2 regions of the Promicromonospora vindobonensis genome follow, and region 2 is predicted to be linked to the other one. Evidence: predicted binding sites of a transcription regulator. Region 2 holds the regulator's gene; the other holds the start of a gene.
The links. Region 2 encodes LexA, which represses DNA repair genes until DNA is damaged. Its sites were predicted from a motif close to TCGAACANNTGTTCGA; they were not measured.
Positions count from the first base shown of each region.

Region 1: a site for LexA is predicted at 4,125-4,140, ahead of ACFS27_RS13425 (LexA family protein). Genes of this name have one in related genera too.

Region 1 covers NZ_JBHUOG010000002.1:33,283-44,484, reverse strand. Annotated here, with positions in the region: gene ACFS27_RS13455 (hypothetical protein) at 1-101, shown strand, start outside; gene ACFS27_RS13450 (hypothetical protein) at 216-425, opposite strand; gene ACFS27_RS13445 (hypothetical protein) at 422-1,057, opposite strand; gene ACFS27_RS13440 (hypothetical protein) at 1,145-1,891, shown strand; gene ACFS27_RS13435 (hypothetical protein) at 2,331-2,906, shown strand; gene ACFS27_RS13430 (ATP-dependent DNA ligase) at 3,028-4,038, opposite strand; gene ACFS27_RS13425 (LexA family protein) at 4,165-4,617, shown strand; gene ACFS27_RS13420 (Y-family DNA polymerase) at 4,569-5,888, shown strand; gene ACFS27_RS13415 (orotidine 5'-phosphate decarboxylase / HUMPS family protein) at 6,075-9,101, shown strand; gene ACFS27_RS13410 (GNAT family N-acetyltransferase) at 9,098-9,580, shown strand; gene ACFS27_RS13405 (phosphotransferase) at 9,586-10,401, opposite strand; gene ACFS27_RS13400 (thiopeptide-type bacteriocin biosynthesis protein) at 10,471-11,202, opposite strand, start outside.
Region 2 covers NZ_JBHUOG010000002.1:1,783,863-1,795,064, forward strand. Annotated here, with positions in the region: gene ACFS27_RS21210 (TetR/AcrR family transcriptional regulator) at 1-180, opposite strand, end outside; gene ACFS27_RS21215 (DUF4386 domain-containing protein) at 266-829, shown strand; gene ACFS27_RS21220 (DUF5302 domain-containing protein) at 953-1,186, opposite strand; gene nrdR (transcriptional regulator NrdR) at 1,337-1,807, opposite strand; gene ACFS27_RS21230 (LysM peptidoglycan-binding domain-containing protein) at 1,927-2,373, opposite strand; gene lexA (transcriptional repressor LexA) at 2,565-3,380, shown strand; gene ACFS27_RS21240 (L-lactate dehydrogenase) at 3,471-4,460, opposite strand; gene ACFS27_RS21245 (ATP-dependent DNA helicase) at 4,470-6,575, opposite strand; gene ACFS27_RS21250 (carbohydrate ABC transporter permease) at 6,618-7,547, opposite strand; gene ACFS27_RS21255 (carbohydrate ABC transporter permease) at 7,549-8,520, opposite strand; gene ACFS27_RS21260 (ABC transporter substrate-binding protein) at 8,523-9,896, opposite strand; gene ACFS27_RS21265 (glycoside hydrolase family 13 protein) at 9,986-11,202, opposite strand, start outside.

The sequences.
Region 1 (11,202 bases), 1.8 Mb from region 2:
AGGTCGGGGAGCATGCTCAGCCGGGCTCGGAGATCCCGGGGCCGGAGCGGAAGCGCGCGAACGGGCGCGGGCGCGACAAGCAACGGAGGTCGAAGGATTGACCGGCTGTGGCGACCCTGATTGTCGTCACGACTGGCCAAGACTCGGAGTACACAGAACCCCGCGGGCATCATGTCCGCGGGGTTCTGTCTTTTCGAGATCGGGGATGTTCCGACTCAGAGCATCGGCGCGCTGCACGATTCTTCGTACGTCGCCAGCATCTCGGCGACCTTCGGATCGCTCCTGGGGAAGAACTCGCGCGTCGGGTCGTTCCCGTTCGTCAGGTCGATCCGGCCGTTACCCCCGTGCGCCAGTATGCCGGTGACACCGGAGTCGTCGTCCCAGGCGACCTCCAGGTCTGACACCGTGCCTGACTTCGTGGTCACGATTTCCTCACAGGTGGCGACACGGAACGTGACCGTCGTGCCACTGATGGCCAGTTCGGCAACCTCGTACTCGGACGAGCGCCGACATAGGTTCCGTCCTCGATCGAAGTCGAACCATCCGTGGCAGAGCCTGAACCGGCATCCCCCGTACCAGCGCAGCCCTCCTCGTGATCGGCACGGACCGCATTCCCCGCGTCGGAGCCCTCGCGGGCGAAGGTCTCCCAGCCGCTGATGTCGATCGCGTTCTCGGTGATCGTGACCTCGCTACTGTTCTCGAACCGGCCGGGCTCCGTCCACGCGATCGCGGTCTGACCCTCGTTGAGCTCGCCGACGCTCCTCTCGGCGTCGTCGAGGTCGCCGTCGCAGTGGATCTCCGTGTACGTCACCGAGCTGCCCTCGACGACGAGGCTGAGCAGATCATCGTTCTTCGTGCTGAGGTACTCGCCGTCCGCACCGGAGGCTCCGCTCCCACAGGCCGAGAGCAGGATCGCCGCCCCTGCCAGGGCCGCACCTGCGGCGACGGTCTTGGCCTTTCCCACGGGACCACCAACACGGCTCACGAAAATGTGTCGCATTTCCACTCCTGTACCTGGTTTCTCAACCAGGATGGCAGGTCCGGCGATCAGATGCACCAACCACAGGCGTCCCGATGTCAACTCGGCTAACTGGGGCTGCGCCTCCCCGCGTCGAGTGTCAGTGGTCCGTGCGACCCTCGTGAGATGACTGAGCTCGCCTACATGGTTCGGGAAGACTGGGCCCAACAGGGCACAGCGATGGAGCAGAGCAGCGCCACGATCCGCTCGTGGCTCGGGGACAAGAAGCTGGTCTACGCCGTCGGTAGGCCGGACATGTTCAACGACAAGGCCCGCAACATTGAGCGCGGCACGGCGATGCAAATCGGCGACACGACCACGCCCGCACCGGTGGTCGGTCTCGAGCAGCTGAGCGATCTCGCCGCTCGGGACGATGCCAGCGATATCGCGGTCGTAGCGATTCACCCGCGTGATCCGCGCGAATGCGACGCTATGCGCAACGCATACGAGACAGAAAGCCTGGATCGCATGTACGTGCAGATCTGGGCGCCCAGCAATTTGGCACGCTCATGGGTCGAAGGACAAGGCGCGATCGACCTTCACACCGGCCGCGCAGTGGAAACGCCGGATCCTGTCCAGGTTGCGGGTTGCGAGCTCATCGTTAACGAGGAGTACAACGGCCTCAGCACCGGAAACGGCAAGGACACGGTCATCCAGGTCCTTCGGTCGTTCAACGCCGAGGGCTACCCGCTCGACACCGATACGTGGCTTCGCGCGTACTTTTCTGCAGGCGGCGCGTTCCGTCACGCCGAGGTCGTGAAGAAGTTCGTGGAAGAGGTGGCCGGAGGCAAGCGTCACCGCGTGACCGATCGCTTCCTGCCTGAGATCGTCGGCATCTTGCGCGAGCAGGTCGCCAAGACCCCGCCGAAGTAGATCGCCTCGCCGGCAGGGTGACGTGGCGGCGGTTGGCTTGCATGGCATGGCTGCAGTCGGCCCCTTCGACTTCTCCTGTGCCCTCGTCGGCGCCCACGCTCCATCGTGCAGGCGCCCTCATCAGCGCTACAGCGGGGCGGTCGCGGCACGTACTTCGACGTCTGGGCGGAACCTGGCACCGTCCGATTTCGATGCCTGCGATATTCCTCGGGTCGCGCGGCACAGATTCCGCCACCGGCACGCATGCCGCACCGGTGGCGGGCAAGAGCTGGGGACCAGGCAGTCTGTCGAACGCTCGTACAGTGCCCGCCGGCGCGGTTCGCGAGGTGCGTGTCTCGGCTGCTCGATGACACCAACGACCCCAGGCCAGCTCAACTGACTGCCAGACTCTGTAGAAAACGCCGGACGCCGTGGGGTCTTGAGGACGAGGATGCTCATCATGGACGAGACTGCGATCGACGGCTGGTCACCGGCAGACAGCCCCTACGCGATCGCCTCATCGGAGGCTCAGTGGGCATTGCGTGATATCGAGCTGTGCGCCCGGCGCATCCACGCTGGCGATGAAGTAGTCAGCGGGTTCAGCTCCCGACAGATCGACGCGAGACATTTGTGTATCGCGCTACGGCAGTTGCTGACGGCAGAGGATTTGGAGCAGGCCGCGCTGGCTGATCTCGACCTGGATCCGGGAGTCGGACAAGCGCTGGAACAGGCGCGCAGGCAATTCGAACGGTCGCTGCCGGACATCACACAAATCCGAAACGGACTGATCCACTTCGAAAATTGGTCGCGTGGCCTGGGTCACGGTCCGCAGCGCCAGCGGGTCAAAGCTGGTGACGAACCGCGCGACGTGGCTCGCGACTTCTGGGGCTTCCGCTACGACGTCACCACCGACACCGTCTCCATGGGGCCCTACCAGATCAAAGTTGCCGCCGCCGGGGAGGCTGCCGCCGAACTGGCTCATTCGATCTACATGGCCGCGCGCGCCGTCGACATGAAGAACCGCCGGCCATCGTGATGCCGCCGCGCAGGTCTTCACCGACGCGAAGTCCATTGCGCAAAGGCGGACCCACGTCCGGTCACAGTAGTGCGCCGAGCCGCTATCACGACGACTAGTCGTTACGCAGTAGATTGGCGGCCTATGCGGGGTGGGGTGGCGTGACGCTTCTGACCTCGGTGTCCGGACGCACCCGCACGAGACGCAGTAGGTGCCGGAAGCTCTGCCCGTCCCATCCGACGTCAGCACTGACTTCGACAACGACCGGCTCGACCAGCGTCAGGTTGACGACGTCGCTCCTAGCGGATCTGAACCGCGCCAGCGCTGTCCGGGGCAACTGCGTGGGCCAGGGATGCTTCTCAGCCGGTGGAGCCAGCCATGGCGCCAGGGAGCGGCGGACCGATGGTGACAGGAGCGTAGTGCGCCCCACGATCCGCAGCTCGCCGTCGATCGTGAGGCCCGCGATGACTTCCTGTGGCGATGATCGGGTACCGATCACCGCGCCGCAGACGACCTCGATCGTCTCGCGGTGCTTGACCTTCAGCCAGCCCCGCTGACCAGCCGGGTAGGGCTGGTCTCCGCCCTTGATCACGAGGCCTTCGATGCCGGCGGCCGTGTAGGTCTCGAACCACCCGGTTGCGACGTCGCGATCATCCGTGACCGGCGAGAGGTTCAGCGGCGGGTGCCAGGTGGTGGCAAGCTGCTCCAGAAGCCCGCGGCGTTCGTCAAACGGCCGGTTCCGAACGTCCCTGCCGTTGTGGGCCAGGAGGTCGAACGCTGCGTAGGAGGCGGGGTGGCTGGCGGCGTGTGCGGCGGCGCTGCGAGGGCTACGGCCCATGCGCGTCTGCAGAGCCCCGAAGTCGAGACGACCAGCAGACCAGATCACCACCTCCCCGTCGAACACAGATCCGGGCCCGAGCTGGTCGAGGCACGCGGAGGCAATCTCCGGGAACGTCCTCGACAGGTTGGTTCCGCGGCGCGACCACAGGTTCGCGCCGTGCTGGTCACGCGTGATGACCATGCGGAAACCGTCCCACTTGAGCTCGAATCTGCACCCGCCAGGCAGCGCGCCCGCGTGCGGGATCTGCTCGACGGCGCGTGCGAGGGCGACCTGCACTGGACCAGTCAGCCCGGGAGGCAACGTTGCCGACATAGACCCACAGTCACCCGCCGACGCTGACACCGCGCGCTGGCCGCTGACCAGCATCGTTGTCACCACATGACCATCCGGCCATACACTCGAACGCATGTACTACCATCGTGCGGTCTGGGAGGCGTGATGTTTGCTCACTCGCCTCGCCCCGCCAGCAGCGCCACCATCAGCCCCACCAGCACCAACGCGCTGCGGGTTGCTCCCGTCTCGGTCGCCGCAGGGTTTCCCTCCCCCGCGCAGGATTACTATGACGGCGCGATCGACCTGACCGAGATGCTCGTGCACGACCACGCGGCCACTTTCATCGTGCGCGCCGCGGGCGACTCGATGACCGAGGCCGGCATCAGCCACGGCGACGAGCTCCTGGTCGACCGGTCCAAGACACCCCAGGACGGCGACGTCGTCGTCGCCGTCCTGGACGGCGAGCTCACCGTCAAGCGCCTCGAGGTCGGCCCCCGTGGCGTCGTGCTGCGAGCGGACAACGCGAACCACCCCGACATCACCGTGCCGGAGCTGTCCGACCTGCAGGTATGGGGCGTGGTGACGTACTGCATTCACCACCTGCGGGGGCGGCGGTGATCGCACACGTCGACGTCAACTCCGCCTACGCGTCCTTTGAGCGGGTCTTCAATCCCGCCCTGGAAACGGTGCCGCTGGTCGTGCTGTCCAACAACGACGGCATGGTCGTCGCCGCCTCCCGGGAAGCCAAGGCGCTCGGCCTGGACCTGGGCAAGCCTTGGTTCGAGCTACGGCCCACCGCGGCCCGGTCCGGCATCGTGGCCGTATCGAGTAACTACGAGCTCTACGGCGACATGTCCCGACGCGTGATGGAGGTCCTCGAGCGCTTCACCCACGACCTGGACGTCTACTCGATCGACGAAGCCTTCCTCACCGTCGACCGGCGCACCTCCGCAGACCCCGAGGCGATGACCCGGCTCGGGCACGACATCAAGAACACGATGCGCCGCCTGCTCGGCGTACCCGTGTGCGTCGGCATCGCCGAGACCCGCACCCTGGCGAAGCTTGCCAACCGGGCCGCGAAGAAGATCGGCGACTTCGACGGGGTGTGCGTGTGGCCTGCCATCGACACCAGTTGGCGCGAGAGGCTGATGCGGGTGCTGCCGGTCTCCGAGGTCTGGGGCATCGCCTCACGTCTGGAGCGACGTCTGGGCGGGCATGGCATCCTGACGGTCTGGGACCTAGCTACCGTCGATCCGGCGCGCATCCGCGCACTGTTCAACGTCGTCGTGATGCGTACCGCGTTGGAGCTGCGTGGGGTCGCGTGCATCGGCCCTGAGGAGGACCACACCGGGCGCAAGCAGCAGATCATCGTGTCCCGCTCGTTCTCCGAGAAAGTCACCTCCGCCGTGACGATGCGGAAGGCGCTGAGTATCTACGCCCAGCAGGCCGCGACCCGTCTGGTCAAGCACGCCCAGGTCGCCCACACCCTGACCGCGTTCGCCGGCACCAGCCACTGGGCTCAGGACAAGCACCACCCCACAGTCACCGTCCGCCTGCCGTTCCCGACCGCCGACCCCGTCGAGCTGACCCGGGCCGCTCACCGCCTCCTGCCCCAGATCGTCGAGGGTGCCCGGTACGCGCGTGCCGGGCTGCTGCTCACCGACCTCACCCCCGCCGGCGCGCAGCGCCCCTTCGAGATCTTCCGCTCCCCACACGAGGACGCCGGCATCGCCACCCTCATCGACCGAGTGCAGAAGAAGACCGGCAAGGACTCCCTCGGGCTCGGCTACGGCGGGTTCCGGCCCGGTCCGTCCTGGCAGATGAAACGCGCGATGCTCACGCCCCGCGCGACGACCCACTGGGCAGAACTCACCACCGTGCGAGCGTGATCCGACTAAGGCCCACATCGTGCGGCGACCTCGTCTGCAGTCGCCAGCGAGACGCCAACCTGCCCCGGTAGGTTGGCTCTCGTCGCACTGGCTCTGCGTTTTCTCGGCGCGATCTGCGCAGTGCCGCATCTACACAGGCACGGGGCCGTCGGTACGGTTTGGTAGCCCGAGTCCGGAGGGGGACTGATGACCGCAGTTGTGGGGCGGTGGACCGGGCGCGAACTGAAAGTGCTGCGCCTGGCTCGTCGGTTGAGTCAACGCCAGTACGCCGCCCACCTGGGGTTGAGCGACGTCGCGCTGTCCAACGCCGAGCGCAAAGGCCCTGAGGCGGTTCTCCGGATGGAGACCCAGCAAATCCTGGACACGGATCTTGAGCAGGCGTCCGAGATGGTGCTGGAACGGTTCTGGCTGCTGCTCGAGGAGCGAAACGACCCTGATCTGGCCGCTGCTTCGACTGCTCGGGCCCTGTCTGCAGCGACCTCGCCCGCCTGGCACGTGCCGGACGAGGCTGGAATGGCCGTTCTTCAGGAGTTCGTGGGGTCCGGTTCACGCGTGTTCGTGCTCAGTGGCCTGGCGGGCACCGGGAAGTCCATGCTGGTGCGGTCCGTTGCGGCCGGTTTGTCGGCGACGGCGGACGTCCAGATCCATCCGGCGACTGCAGCAACGCCGACGGACCTCGCCGCCGACATCCTCCGGTACGGCTCTGCCCCGGTAGGCACCGACGCCCTGCTGACCTTGGAAGGTGCGGCCGAGTCCCTGCTCCGTCCCCTGGTCGTAGTGGTAGACGGCATAAACACGGAGGCCACGCTCGATTCCGTCGGACGAGCGGTCGACGTGATCCTCCGCCAGGCGGCCGCGCCTGCTCTCCGCTTCGTCCTGGTGATCCGCACTCCCCCGACACCGGACCTTTCCGCCTATCCGTTGCTGACCGCGTCGATGTTCCGCCCGAGCTCAACAGCTTCGTACACGACCTCCTTGTGGTCCCCATCGACCACCGCTCAGGCATGGGAACGGGAGCCACGAGCGGACCAGCCGGCGTTCGCGGATCTGCCGCCTCAGGTCCAGGACTTGATCCGGCTGCCGATGTTCATGAGCTTGCTGCGCGAGGGCGCGGTCGACCTTCCCGTGCACAACGCCGGTCCCTACTTGCTGATTGACCAGTGCGTGCGCGCGATCGTGCAGCGATCTGCGCTCAAGACCGACGACGTGATGCGCGTCCTAGGTGACGCCGCCGCCGCCGACCTCAGTACCCGCCTACCGCAGCTCCGGCCCTGGCTCTCCCCCGCCACCGGCCCCAACCTGTTCCAGGCTCCTGCGGAACTTGCGCAGCGAACGGCCGGCGGGCGCGTCGAGTTCAGCCACGACCTCGTGCGGGAGTATTTCGCGGCCACCAACCTTGCGCATGTCACATCCGAACGAGGACGGGGCCAGCTCATCGAAATGATCGGTGTCTTGTCGGACGCGGCCGACACCAGCGCCGTGGCCGCCGGCCTGCACCGGTTCTTCGTCATGGCCGTAGACGACGGCGCACCTGGGACGCTCTCGGCCGTCGCGCTCGCTCCGGCTCTCGCCGGTACGCCCGCGATGGCACGCCTGCTCGACGCTGGCAGCGACGGTGCCCGTTTCACCACTCCTGAGGTGCTGCGCTCGTGCGCCCGTAGCTGCGCCGGTGATCCGGAAGCTCTCCCGGTCGTTCTTGCGCTGTTGCGCCACCGATCGTTGCCTACCGCGCTGGGCGGCAGCTGGTTCACCTGGCTGACCGAGGTTCTGCACGATCACGGGTCGACCATCTGGCCCGATCTCGCCCGGCATGTCGAGGCACGATTCGATGCCGACTCGGCCACACAGTTCGTCCAGGACCGCGTCCTTGACACCACCGAGGTCGCAGCTTTCCTCGCCCACCACGTGAGCCTGTTCATCACAGCCGACGATCGTGCCGGCCTGGTCACCCGCCTCTTGCTTCATGCGGACTGGCGTGTCCGAGCAGCCGTCGCATCCGGGCTCAGCCAGGTCACGGCCTCGGCTCCTGCCGTCGTACGGGGCCTTGAGCATTTGGTTGCCGATCGGGACTACAAGGTTCGCTCCGCCAGTGCCCAGCTGCTGCGCACCGCTCCTGACCATGTCGCGTCCGCCGTGCTCTCGACACTGCTGGACGACGACGTCTGGTACGTACGGGCTCGCGCACTGGAGGAGCTCTCGCGCCGTGAGGATCCTACTGACCTGGTTCGATCCGCCTTGGCTCGATGTCGCTCCCGAGAGTCGTGGCGGCGGGCTCCTCGGTACGTGCGCGACCTGCTGGATCGGCTCTCGTTGCTGTGCGACGATCCGGCGAAGGTCGAACAGGACGTGGTGCCACCGGCCGCGGTCCGATTGGTGCGGGAGATCCGCACTGGTGCACTGTCAGTGCCGACCGCGCGCGCCTCTCTGCTCGCAACCGTCTCTGCCCGGTCAGGTGCCTGGCTCGCAGTCCGCGAGGGAAAGGCCTTGGCCGCGCAACACGCTTCGCACGATGAGGAGCCACAAGGTCTGATGACGAGCGAGGCCTTCCGCCGGCTGCGCGACGGCCGCCATCTCCAGGTCGCCCTGGACGTCTCCGACCTGGACCTGGCAGTAGCCGTTGCGCAGGCCGCCGCCGACGCTGGAGCGAGGTTAATCGAGGTCGGTGACCCGTTGATCAAGGCCAGTGGCGTCTTCGCCATCGAGACCATCAAGCGGGCCGTGCCCGACGCGCTGGTGGTGGCCGAGATGATGTCGTCCGACTGGGGCCGCGACCAGGTGGAGAACGCCGTCGAGCATGGTGCAGATGTCGTCCTGCTGATCGGGCCGGCCAGCCGGGCGAGCGTGGCCGCGGCCTGTGCCGCCGCCCGACGACTGGGCACGTCGATCCTGCTTGACGCCCCGGCCGAACGACACTCCGCGGAATGGGTGCGTGAGATGGCGCGTGCCGGCGTCGACGGACTCGTAGTCACCACCAACATCGACCTCGGCCCCGGGGGCCGAGAGCCCTTGCTGCGCGCCCGGCAGATCCGAGCATGGACGCAACTGCCGGTGGCTGTCTCGGGCGGGTTCACCGCGGCCGACCCGTCTGTGGTCACCAGCCCGGACTGGGACATCCTGATCGCGGGTCGCGCCGTGACCGAGTCGGCCGATCCCAGCCGGGCGACCGCCGCCCTGACCGAACTGTTTTTCCCGCCTGCTGAGAGGACCTCATGACCGCCACTGTCACCCCCCTGACCGTGCCGATGATCAACGACGTGATCGCGCTGATGGACCAGGGCGCACCGTTCATCACCGCGCGCACCGCATCGGACTACTGGGCGTACGCCACGCTGTTCTCCTCGACCTGCCCGGTCGCGCACGTCGACGGCGAGCTCGCCGGAGCCGTGATGGCGTTCCGCAGCCAGGACGAGCCCGACCAGATCTACGTCCAGGACGTGATGGTGCACCCGAATCACCGGCGCAAGGGGATCACGTCGGCGCTGCTTGGCACCGTTCGCGCACAGGCAGCGGCGTGGGGCTGTGCCCGGTTGTGGCTCACCTCTGAGCCGGACAACCGGGCCGCGGATGCGGCCTGGAAGGCGCTGGGCTGGTCGAACGTCCCTGGCGACCAGGCGGTCGACGGTGTCCAGGTGGTCTCGGACTTCAAGGGCCCGGGCAAGGACCGCGCGGTGTACGAGCTGCTGCTCGCCTGACCCGCTCAGGCTTGCGAGCGCGGGCGGCGGAGGGCGGCGGCGTGTTCGTGCAGCACTGGCAGGAGCGGATCGTTCGGGGTGTCTTCACGGCGCCAGATCTGCTCGGCGACAACGACCTGTTGTGCGTATCGACCGTGCTCGCCGTCCAGGACATCGGCGAAGTGAGCTCGGACCTGGGCGGCCAGGTCTGGCACGAGCAGGCTGTGCACGAGCAGTGTCGCGGCGTCGTAGCCGACCGGGCCGCTGCCCCAGCCTTCCCAGTCGAACAGCATCAGGTCTCCTCCGGCGAGATTGGCCCAGTGCACGTCGCCATGGCAGGTCGCCCACGGATAGTCACCGGCGACTGGCTGGCCGAAACGGTCGACGACGAGCTGGCTGGCCCAGATCGGGCCGATGGTGAACCGATCGGTGGGCACCGTCGCGACGGTGCCGAGCGCGCCGCGCAGAGTCGTCCACCACCCCAGGTGCAGAGGGCCGGAGAGCGGCGCAGGTACGGCGGCCGTTTCGCTGAGGGGATCGACGGTCGCGTACTCGAACATCTCGGCGGCGTAGCGCCAGGGGCGCGTTTCCCACTCGTCGCGCAGCAGCAAGCGAGGTCGGGGCACGGTCGTTGGCAAGGCCCGCTGAGCGGCGGCGTTCCCGTGCCAGAAGGTCTGGGCGATCTCTCCGATCCGGCCGCTGGCTACTCGTACCCAGGCGAGCGTGTCGCCCACGGTGGCGGGGCCGGACAGGGTCCTGCCCCGCCACCCCCAGATCCGCTTGGCCTCTGGCCTGGGTTGGCCTCCGAGTCGGTGGGTCGCGACGTCGAACGCGGCGGTCATTCGGTATCGGGTCTGCGGGTCGGGCAGGTTCGGCAATGCCGGCGGCGTAGGGGTGTGCGGCGGCAACGCTCAGTCCATGATGGCGAGCCGGGCGGCGTGGGCCCAGACTGCTTGCTGTTCGGCGGTGAATCCGACGCGGTTCCAGCAGAAGATGACCGCACGGGCTAGGACCTCCCGCAGACCGGTCTGGAGTCCGCCGCTGCGGTGCAGCTCCACCAGCCGGTTCCCGGCGGTATGCATCCCGGTGGCCCACGTGCTCAGTCCGGTAAAGCGAGGGTCGTTCTCGATCAGGACGGTCAGGTCCGCGGCCAGGGGCTCGCGGGCGTTCGTCGCGAGGGCTGCGGCTTGGTCAGCGGTGATCGGTGCTGGGGGTCGCTGGGACTCAACGCGCGCCCATACGTCCCCTTGCTCGGTCCATTCCAGGCCTGCTGCCCGCATCAAGTGGGAGAGGACCATGAGGGAGGCCACCGACCGCCCCGGGCCGTCGTAGGTGGGGACCGCGGCGGCGTCCAGGTAGGCGAACAGGCCAGCGGCGTCAGCGCGATGGAGCTCGTGGACTGCCTCGATCCCGTCGGGGCCGCCGAACGCGGTGGTCTCTGGTTCGTAGATTGCTTCGTCCCACCGGCGCAGCACGCCGCCCTGCGTCATCTCCTCCAGGGCTGCGCGCAGGCCGTCGGGCACGCCGTGCGTGGCCGGGTATCGCAGCCTCCAGCAGGGCGTCTTGCGGACGAACCACCATGGCTGGCTCTGCAACGTGGGCCACAGGCCCTTGCGGAAAGCGTCCTCGGCTTCGGCGTAGTT
Region 2 (11,202 bases):
TTCCTTGCCGCGGACGTAGTGGTACAGCGACATCGGCTTGAGACCCAGCGCGTTCGCCAGCGACCGGATGGTCACCGCGGCGAGCCCGTCCGCGTCGGCGAGCGCGACGGCGGCGTCGAGCACCCGCTCGCGACTCAGCGGTGCGCGGCGGGCGACTCCCCCGGTGTCGGTCTCTGGCACGGCATCCCCCTCTGATTCATTGACGGCACGCTCTCGCACCTCTACCGTACAAAGTACCCTTACTTAGTACGGTTGGAGCAACCTCATGTCTCACCGTCAGGCCGGCAGACTCGCCGGCACCCTCTTCCTGGCAGTCTTCCTCCTCTACGGGGTCGGCAGCACGCTGGCACCCCAGCCGGCCGGGCTGACGCTCATGGTCCTCAACTCGGCCGGCGTCGCGACGATCGGGGCAATCGCGTTCCGACTGTTGCGGACCGCCGCCCCCCGGACCGCCCTCGTCTACGTGCTCGCGCGGATCACCGAGGCCGTCGCGCTCGCGATCGGCGTCCTGTTCCTGGCGGGCGGGAACGCCGAGGCGAACCAGGCCGCATATGTGGCGGCGATGGTCGTGCTGGGCGTCGGCAGCGTGCCGTTCTGCCTGGCCCTCGCGAGGCACCGCGTCGCCCCACGCTGGCTCAGCATGTGGGGCGTGGTTGGGTACGTCCTGCTCGCAGTCGGTGTGGGGCTGGATTCCGCCGTCCCCGGCGCCGGTGTCGCGCTGGCCGTCCCGGGGGGCCTCTTCGAGCTCACCCTGGGGGTGCTGCTGCTCGTTCGCGGCTGGCCTACCCGCGCACCCACGGTCACGCCATCGGTGGCGGCCACGCAATGACCGCTACCACGGTCCAAAGAACCTGGGCTTCGCTCGTTCAACGAACGAACCCGCAGCTCGGTGAGCAACACAAAGGCCGCTGACCAGGTCAAACACCTGGTCAGCGGCCTCCACCACCGAGGATCAGCCGGACTTGCGGCGGAACATCTTCTGCACGGGGCCGGTCGTCTCCGAACCGTGCACCGCGCCGGTGTTCACGTCGCCGGCTGCGGTCCGGTGCTGCGCCGAGTTCTTGCGGTCCAGCGCCTCCTTGAACCGTGCCTTCGCGTCCTTGCTCGGCGCGGTCGGCACCTTGGGCTCCTCTACGCCCTCGGCTTCGACCTCTGCCGCCTCGGCATTGGGCTTCTCGTCCGTCACACCGATCACCTCCTCTTGTTTCGGGGGTCCCTCGATCGGGTCCGTCGCCGCCCAGCCTGCACTACCGCACAACCAGGTGCCAACATTTTTGGGCACGGTCGAGCCGCCCGGCCAGCGGCGCCCGGCCGCGCGGCAGCTCCACGCGGGCCCTCAGGCCTGCGCGGCCGCCCGTTCGGCGCGCTCCGCGCGCAGCGAGGTGATGGCGCTCTCGAAGTCCTCGAGCGAGTCGAACGACTGGTAGACGCTCGCGAACCGCAGATAGGCCACCTCGTCGAGCTCCCGCAGGGGGCCAAGGATCGCGAGGCCCACCTCGTACGCGTCGATCTCCGCGCTACCGTTGCTCCGCAGCGTCTCCTCGACACGCTGGGCCAGGATGGCGAGGTCGTCGTCGCTCACCGGACGCCCCTGGCACGCCTTGCGCACACCAGCCGCGACCTTGTCGCGGCTGAAGGGCTCGGTGGCGCCGGACCGCTTGACCACGGACAGGCTGGCCGTCTCCACGGTGGTGAACCGGCGGTTGCAGTTCGGGCACTGGCGCCGGCGCCGGATCGACAGGCCGTCGTCGGCGGTCCGCGAGTCCACCACGCGCGAGTCAGCATGGCGACAGAACGGGCAGTGCATGCTCACTCCTGCGTGGTCGACCACCGACCGGAGGCCTCCGGTCGCGCCCCGACCGTAAGCGGGCAAACCACCCCCATGCAACATCGCCGCGCCATTTGACGGCGAATTGTGGTCTCTCGTCACTCCTTGGGTAGGAGCAACAGCTCTCCGACCCGCACCGTGCCCGACGACATCTCGTTCAGGTCCTGGAGCCGGGCGACCGCGTGCCGGACGTCCTCGCCCGGCCTCGCGATCTCCGTGGCGTAGCCCCAGAGCGTCTCACCCGGCTGCACCGCGTGCACCCGGACCTCCGTCGGTTCGCCGGGGGAGCTGGCGACGGCGGTCGCACCCCAGGTGATCATCGGCGCGAGCAGGAGCATCGCCAGCAGCACGAGCGCCGCGCGGCCGCGCCTGGTGAGCCGCAGGCCGGCCAGGCCCAGCCGGTCGGCGATCGTGCGCTCCCGGGCCGGCCGGTACGCCGGGGCCGCGGCCGGCCCGGACGCCTGTGCATACGCCCGGCCGTACGGCGGCACGAACGCCTGTCCATACGTCGGGGTGTACTGCCGCAGCGGGATCACGTCCCCCATGGCCCCTCCTCGAAGAGTGACTGAGCTCTTGTCGTTCATACAAGCGTTCGTCGAACGCCCGTACCATTGTGTAGCACGGGACACCGTCCGATGTCGAGACACGCTCGAACATTCGTTTGAGCCGAGCGAGTTTGTGATCTAGAGTGGGTCGCGCATGGGAGAACATTTGTCGGAACGGGAGGGGCACGGGCATGACGGGACGGGACGGGACCAGCGACACGAGAGCCGTCGACACGGCGCTCTCGGGTGTCGCCACGCTGGACGCGCCGGGCGACAAGGCGGTCGCTGACGTACACACGATCTCGCCGACAGACCGCCTCACCGAACGGCAGCGCCTCGTGCTGGACACGATTCGGCAGTCGTTCGAGACGCGGGGCTACCCGCCGTCGATGCGTGAGATCGGCGAGGCCGTCGGGCTGGCCAGCCCGTCGAGCGTCAAGCACCAGCTCCAGATGCTCGAGAAGAAGGGCTTCCTGCGTCGCGACCCGAACCGGCCGCGCGCGATGGAGCTCGTCGAGCCCATGGCCGAGCAGGTCGACAAGCCGACACGCGGCGAGATCCACTGGCCCGAGCCGCGCCGTAGCGGCCAGGTCCACTGGGGTGGCTCGGTGCCCGACGACGCCAGCACCCCGCCGCCGTCGTACGTGCCGCTCGTCGGCCGGATCGCGGCCGGCGGGCCCATCCTTGCCGAGCAGGTCGTCGAGGACGTCTTCCCGCTCCCCCGCCAGCTCGTCGGGGACGGCGAGCTGTTCCTCCTCAAGGTCGCCGGTGACTCGATGGTCGACGCCGCGATCTGCGACGGGGACTGGGTGGTGGTGCGGCGGCAGAACGTTGCCGAGCAGGGCGAGATCGTCGCGGCCATGATCGACGGCGAAGCCACGGTCAAGACGTTCAAGCAGGCGGACGGGCACGTCCTGCTGCTGCCCCAGAACCCGGCCTACGAGCCCATCCCGGGCGACGAGGCGCAGATTCTGGGCCGCGTGGTAGCGGTGCTCCGCAGCCTGTAGGGGCCGGACACGCGCGACGAGAACGGGGTTGTGTTCCTGCTGGGTCTCCAGCGGAGCACAACCCCGTCGTCGTCTCCCCCTGGCCCGTCCTCAGAAGCCGAAGCGCTTCTGGACCGCCCGCACGCTGTCCGCCGAGGTACGCAGGCCGGCCAGCTCCTCGTCGGACATCGGCACCCGCACGTTGTCCGTGACGCCGCGCCGGTCCACGAGTGACGGCACGGACAGGCAGACGTCGCTGATGCCGTGATAGTCGTCCAGCAGCGAGGACACCGGCATGATCCGCCCCTCGTCCTTGAGGACAGCCTCGATGATGCGGGTCCCGGCCAGACCGACGGCGTAGTTGGTCGCCCCCTTGCCCGCGATGATCCGGTACGCCGAGTCGACCACCTCGTGGTGCACCTCCGCGCGCACCGCGCCGTCGATCGGCGGCCTGCCGCCCAGCGGCGCCCAGTCCAGCAGCGGGACACCACCGATAGTCGCGGAGCTCCAGAGCGCGATCTCCGAGTCCCCGTGCTCCCCTGCGATGTACGCGTGCACGTTCCCGACGGCCACACCGCAGCGCTGGGCGAGCACACCACGCAGCCGCGACGAGTCCAGGACGGTGCCGCTGCCGAACAGCTGCTCACGCGACAGACCGGAGATCTTGAGCGCCGCGTAGGTCACGACGTCCACGGGGTTGGTCACCATCAGGTAGGTCGCGTCCGGCGCGACGTCCACCAGCCCGGGCAGGATCTGGTGCATCAGCCCGATGGTCGCCTCGGCGAGGTCGATCCGGGTCTGCCCGGGCTTCTGCTTCGCCCCGGCCGTCACAACGACGACGTCCGCCCCCGCGCACACCGCAACGTCGTCCGAGCCGACCACCTGCGCCTGGGGGGTGAACATCAGACCGTGCTGCAGATCGAGCACCTCCGCCTCGACCTTTGCCCGGTTCACGTCGTGGAGGGCGATCGTCCGGGCCGAGCCCCGGGTGAGCGCGGCGAAGGCGAGGGTCGAGCCGACCGCCCCTGCACCCACTACCGCCAGCTTGGTGGTGCGTGAGCCGGACGGCTGCGCGCCCTGGACGTCCGAGAGGGCTGACATGTGTCCAGGCTATGTGTCGAGCCGCGCCAGCGCGGCGCGGACAAGCGCCGAATCCGTGGTGGGCCAGAACCCGGGCATCGAGCGGGTGAGGAACGAGGCGTACCGCGCGGTCGCGAGGCGTGGGTCCAGGACCGCCACGACACCACGGTCGTCCATGCTCCGCACGAGGCGCCCGGCGCCCTGCGCGAGCAGCAGCGCGGCGTGCTGCGCTGACACCGCCATGAACCCGTTGCCGCCCGCTTGCTCGACGGCCCGTGCGCGGGCCGCCTTGACCGGGTCGTCCGGGCGGGGGAACGGGATGCGGTCGATGAGGACGAGCTGACACGACGGGCCAGGCACGTCGACGCCCTGCCACAGGGACAGCGTGCCGAACAGGCACGCGGCCGGGTCCTCGGCGAACTGGCGCACCAGCGTGGGTAGCTGGTCGTCGCCCTGCGCCAGGATCGGGAAGTCCAGCCGCTCGCGTATGGCCTCGGCGGCCGCGTTCGCCGCACGCCGGGACGAGAACAGGCCGAGCGTACGGCCGCCGGCGGCCGTGATGAGCTCGGCGATCTCGTCGAGCTGCGCCTCCGTCGTCGGCTCGCGGCCGGGCGCCGGCAGGTGCCGCGCCACGTACAGGATGCCCTGGCGGGGGTAGTCGAACGGGCTGCCTGCGTCCAGGCCGCGCCATGGCGGGGCGTCCTCGCCCTTGAGGCCAAGCGTGCCCGCCACCGGCTCGAACGTGCCCCCCAGCGCCAGGGTGGCCGACGTGAACACGCCGGTCGCCTCCCCCAGCAGGTGCATGCGGATCAGGCCGGCGACGTGCAGCGGCGCCGCGTGCAGGCGCGTCACGTTGTCGCCGAACCCGCCCCACCCGTTGTCGGGGCGCGAGCACCACAGCACGTCGGCGGTCGTGTCCTTGAACGCCATGCGTTCGGCCGTCTCGAAGAGCTGCAGCATCGCGCCCTGCGCCATCTTCAGCCCCGGCTCCGGCTGGCCGGCGGCCTGCCCCTTGCCGCCGCCCGTGTCTGGCTTCAGCGTGCTCAGCACCTCCCGCGCCGCGTCCCGTACCGCGCCGACCGCAGCGCGCAGCTCGTCCGGCAGACCGTCGGGGAACCGCTCGGCCGGCGCCGTCACCAGCAGGGTCCCGAGGGCTTGCGCCGCCTGGTCGAGGGCGTCGGTGTTCGTTCCGGTGTGCCGCCGGGCCAGCCGTGCGGCGTTCTCCACCGAGGCCATCGACAGGTCCACCGTGGCGGACGACGTCACCCGGTCCGTGAGCTCGTGCGCCTCGTCGACCACCACGACGTCATGCTCCGGGAGGATGCCCGGGCTGCCGGTCGCCGCGATGCCGAGCATCGCGTGGTTGGTGACCACGACGTCCGCGTCGCGGGAGATGGTGCGTGCCTTGTCCGGGAAGCACTCGGCGAGCATGGGGCACTTGCCGCCCAGGCACTCCATGGCGGTCACGGACACCTGGCGCCAGGCCCGGTCCGGTACGCCCGGCACCAGGTCGTCGCGGTCGCCCGACTCCGTCTCCCCCGCCCACTCGTGCAGCCGGCGGACGTGGTCGGCGAGCGTGGCGCCGTCGTCCTTGCGACGGCCGCGCGCCCCGCCGGACCCCGCCGTGTCCTCGGTCCGCGGGTGGTCCTCGCCGCCGGGCAGGTCGAAGAGCGTCGGCTCGTCGGCGGGGTAGCCGCCGCCGACCTTGTGCACGCACAGGTAGTTGTGCCAGCCCTTGAGCAGCGCGATACGTGGCTCGCGCGGGAGCTGCGGCGCCACCGCCTTGGCCACCAGCGGGAGATCACGTGTGATGACCTGCCGCTGCAGCGCGAGGGTGGCGGTCGAGATGATCACCTTGCTCCCTGCGGCCACCGCGTGCCGGACGGCGGGCACCAGGTAGCCGAGCGACTTACCGGTGCCTGTGCCCGCCTGGACGAGCAGGTGCTCGCCCTTCTCGATGGCCTCGCCGACGGCCACCGCCATCCGGTGCTGGCCGTCCCTGCGCCCACCGCCCAGCTCTCCGACAGCGAGGTCGAGGAGCTCGTCGACGTCGGGGATCCGCTCGTCGGCGGTGGGGGCGGCAGGTGCGTCGGGAAGGCTGGTCACACGTTCGATCCTAGGCCGGGCCACCGACATGCACCCCACGTCGTCCACAGGTGCAGGCCGTCACCCGTCGCGCTACCCCTTGACCGCCCCGCCCAGTCCGGCCCCGCTCAGGAACAGGCGCTGGAAGGCGAGGAACAGGGCGATCGGCAGGACCGTCGAGATCGCGAGCGCCGCGAGGAACACGTCGAGCTCCAGGTAGGGGGCGATGGCGGGCAGCCTGACGGACAGCGGCTGGTTGGCCGGGTCCGGCAGCACCAGCATGGGCCAGAGGTAGTCCTTCCAGGCGGCGATGACGGCGAACACGGAGACGACGCCGAGGATGGGCTTGGACATGGGCAGCACGATGCTCCACAGCAGCCGGAAGGGTCCGGCGCCGTCGACGCGGGCGGCCTCGAAGATCTCGCGGGGCAGGCCGTCGAAGAACCGCTTCACCAGGAGCACGTTGAACGCGCTGGCGCCCATGGGGAGCCAGACCGCCCAGAACGTGTTGAGCAGGCTGACGTGCACGATCGGCACGTCGAGGATGGTCAGGTAGAGCGGCACGAGGAGCACGACGGACGGCACGAACAGCGTCGCCAGCACGAGGGCGAAGATCGCGTTGCCGTACCGCGGCCGCAGCACCGACAGCACGTAGCCGCCGGTGGTGGCGACCAGGATCTGGAAGAACCAGGCGCCCGCCGCGACGATCAGCGTGTTGACGAAGTAGTGGTCGATCTCCGCGCGGTTCCATGCGGTGGCGAGGTTGGCCCAGTCGACGCCGGTGGGGAACAGCCCCAGCGGATCGCGCAGGGTCTCCTGGGTGGGGGTGACGGCGGCCTTCGCGAGCCAGAGGATCGGCCCCAGCCCGACGACGACCAGAGCGGTCAGCAGGCCGCCCTGCAGCACCCAGAGGGAGCCCCGCACGCTCGGCCGACGCCGGTCGTGGGACGACACGATGCCCCGTTCGACGGTCTCCGGGGTGCGCCGGCGGGCGGGGGCCGGGATCCGGACGTTCGCTGCCATGTCAGCTGCTCCAGGGTCGGGTCACGCGGAAGTACACCGCGGAGAGGACGGCAAGGACGCCCGCGAGCATGAGGCTCAGGGCTGTCGCTGCCCCGTAGTTGCCGCCGAGGCTGCTCCCGAAGGCGTAGTCGTAGATCAGCATCAGGATGGTGAGGGTCGCGTTGTTGGGGCCGCCGCCGGTGAAGAGGAACGGTTCGAGGAACACCTGCGAGGTGCCGATGATCTGCAGGATCAGGGTGATGAAGAGGACTCCGCGCAGCTGGGGCAGCGTGACGTGCCAGATCTTGCGCCACACGCCGGCACCGTCCACCTCGGCCGCCTCGTAGAGCTCGGTCCGCACCCCGACGAGTGCGGCGAGGTAGATGATCACGGTCCCGCCGGCCGCCGCCCAGGTCGCTTCGAGGACCAGGGACGGCATGGCGCTGGTGGCGTCCTGCAGCCAGGGGTACGGGCCGAGGCCCACCCATCCGGCGATGGTGTTGAACACGCCGGTGTCGGAGGCGTCGTAGAAGAACTTCCACAGCAGCACGGCCACGACCGGCGGCACGACCACGGGCAGGTAGGCCAGCGCGGAGAACAGGCCCCGCATCCGCCGCACCTCGCTCATCAGCACCGCAGCGGCCAGCGGCAGGGGGTACCCGAAGACGAGCGCGAGCACGGCGAACCACAGGGTGTTCCCGACGGCCTTGCCGAGCAGCGGGTCCTGCAGCACGTACGCGAAGTTGTCGAGACCCACGAACACGGGAGCGGTGACCAGGTTGGTCTCCTGGACGCTCATGACGAGCGCCCGGCCGATCGGGAACCACGAGAACACACCGAACACGAGGATCATCGGCAGGGCGATGACGAGGGTGCTAAGGCCGCCGTCGCGCAGCCATTCCCGGGGCGCGCGGCGGCCGCGCCTGCGGGGCCCGGACGACGACGGCGGTGCGGCCGCCGTCGTCGTCCGGAGCGGGCTGGACAGAGTGGTCATCGTCAGCCGCGGTCGAGCAGGCCCTGGACCTGGGTCTGTGCGTCGGCGAGAAGGGCGTCGATGTCCGCGTTCTCGTCGGTCAGCACCGCCTGGACCACGGGGTCGAGCGCCGCGTACACGTCCTGGGTGGCGACGGCCGGCTCCGGGACGACCGGCTGGTCGAACATCTGCTCGGTCATGGGCGCGAAGTTCTCCAGCGGGACGTTGACGAGGTCCTTGATCCAGCTCTGCTGCTCCTCGTACGTGGCCCGGTCGAAGATCGGCAGGGCCGGCGCGCCGACGGGCTGGTCGGTCTCTGCGGCGACCTCTGCCTCGGCCGTCGCGGCCTCCTGGTCGGTCAACTTGGAGATGTAGTAGAAGTCGATCCACTTCACCGCGGCCGCTTGCTCCGCGTCGGACGCCGCAGAGCTCACCGCGGCGAGCGTGCCGCCACCGAGCGTCCCGGCGTCGTCACCCTCCAGCGGCAGCACCGTCACCCCGTACTCGTCCGGGTTCATCTGGTTCTGGGTGAACAGGTTGGGGTAGTTGGCACCACCTGAGACGTACATGCCGATCTTCCCGGCCGCGAAGTCCTGGTTGATGGTGCCCCAGTCGTACAGGAAGCTGGCGCCCATGGAGTCGTCCTCCCAGCGCATCTCCTGCAGCATCTCGAGGACCGCGACCGTGGCGTCGTTGTCGACGGTGGCGGTCGCCTCCTCACCCTCACCCTCGACGATGCGGCCGCCCAGCGCGTAGGTCTCGGTGGTGAGGATCCAGCCGCCCGTGTTGCTCTGGGTCATGTGGGCGTAGCCGGCCTGGCCGGTCTCGTCCGCGATGGTCTTGGCGGCCTCGCGCACCTCGTCCCACGTCGCGGGCGGGTTGTCCGGGTCGAGCCCGGCCTCCTCGAACAGCGCGCGGTTGTAGTGCAGGCCTTGGTTGTAGGCGGCGATCGGGACCGCCCACATGCCGCCGTCGGCGTCCTGGCCCGCTGCGGCGATCGTGGGGTTGAACTGGTCGGCGTAGGGCAGCTCCGCCACCAGGTCGCTGACGTCGGCGATCTGCTGGCGCTCGATGAGGGCCCGGCCGTCGGTGAACGGGATCGGGAAGACGTCGGGCAGGGTGCCTCCCGCCAGCTCGGCAGCGAACGTCGTGCCGGACCAGGTGAACTCCTTGGTCTCGACCTGGACGTCCGGGTTGGCTTCCTCGAACTGTGCGATGCGCTCGTCGAACGCATCGATCGCCTCCTGTTCGAGGCCTGCGTCGATGGCGACCTCGATCGTCACCGGGCCGGTGGGCTCGGCGGCCGGGTCGTCGGACGAGCCGCAGGCCGTCAGGGTTCCCACGACGGACAGGACGCCCACCAGGGCGAACGCCGATCGCTTCTGTGCTGACTTCATTGTCACTCCTTGGGTCTTGTGCCACCGGGGCGGCACGTCTGGGGATGCACTTCTGGGGTTGGCAGAGCCGGACTTGGCCGAGCCGGGGTTCAGGACGGCAGGTCGAGCCAGACGGCGGTGTCCGGCCCGACGGCGCCGTCGACCGGACCGCTCGCAAGGAGCACCGTGGCCCCTGCGGGCAGCGGGACGGGAGCCGTCCCGAGATTGACGACGCAGGCGAAGCCCGCGCCGCGGGTGAACGCGAGGACGCTGTCGCCCTCGACGCCGAGGTCGAGCCACGCGAGCTCCTCGGTATGCAGGGCCGGGAGGTCGCGCCGCAGGTGCAGCACCTGGCGGTAGAGGCTCAGGGTCGAGCCGGGGTCGCCGTCCTGCGCCTGCACCGAGTAGTCGCGCCAGCCGGTGGGCTGGGGCAGCCAGGGCGCCGCACCACCGTCGGGCCCGAAACCGAGGCTCGTACCCGTGCGGGTCCACGGGAGCGGGACCCGGCAGCCGTCCCGGCCGGGGTCGACGCCCTCCGAGCGGAAGTGCATGGGGTCCTGGATCAGCGACCTCGGCACCTCCGCCTCGGGCAGGCCGAGCTCGTCGCCCTGGTAGACGTACAGGGCGCCGGGCAGCGCGGCGACCAGCAGGGCGGCGGCACGGGCACGGCGCGTGCCCAGCGCGAGGTCGGACGGTGTGCCGAACCGCTTGGCGGCGAAGTCGAAGGACGAGTCCTCGCGGCCGTACCGGGTCACGGGCCGGGTCACGTCGTGGTTCGACAGGACCCAGGTGGCGGGCGCGCCGACCGGGGCGTGCGCCTCGAGGGTCATCCGGATCGACTCGCGCAGCTCCTTCGCGTCCCACGGGCGCGCCATGAAGTCGAAGTTGAACGCCGTGTGCATCTCGTCGGGGCGGAGGTACTGGGCAAAGCGCTCGTGGTCGGCGAGCCACACCTCGCCGACGAGCACGCGCGGCTCGTCGTACGTGTCGGCGACGCGCCGCCAGCCGCGGTAGATGTCGTGGATCTCGTCGCGGTCGAGGTGGGGATGCTCCCCCGGGCCCGCCGCCTCCGGCACCTCCGGGAGAGTGGGGTCCTTGACGATGAGGGCCGCCGAGTCGATCCGGATACCCGCCGCGCCCCGGTCGAACCAGAACCGCAGGACGTCCTCGTGCTCCTGCCGGACGTCGGGGTGGTTCCAGTTCAGGTCCGGCTGCTCCGGGGTGAACAGGTGCAGGTACCACTGGCCCGGCGTGCCGTCGGGGTTCGTGGTCCGCGTCCAGGTCTGCCCCTGGAAGCTCGACACCCAGCCGGTCGGGATCTGCGCCC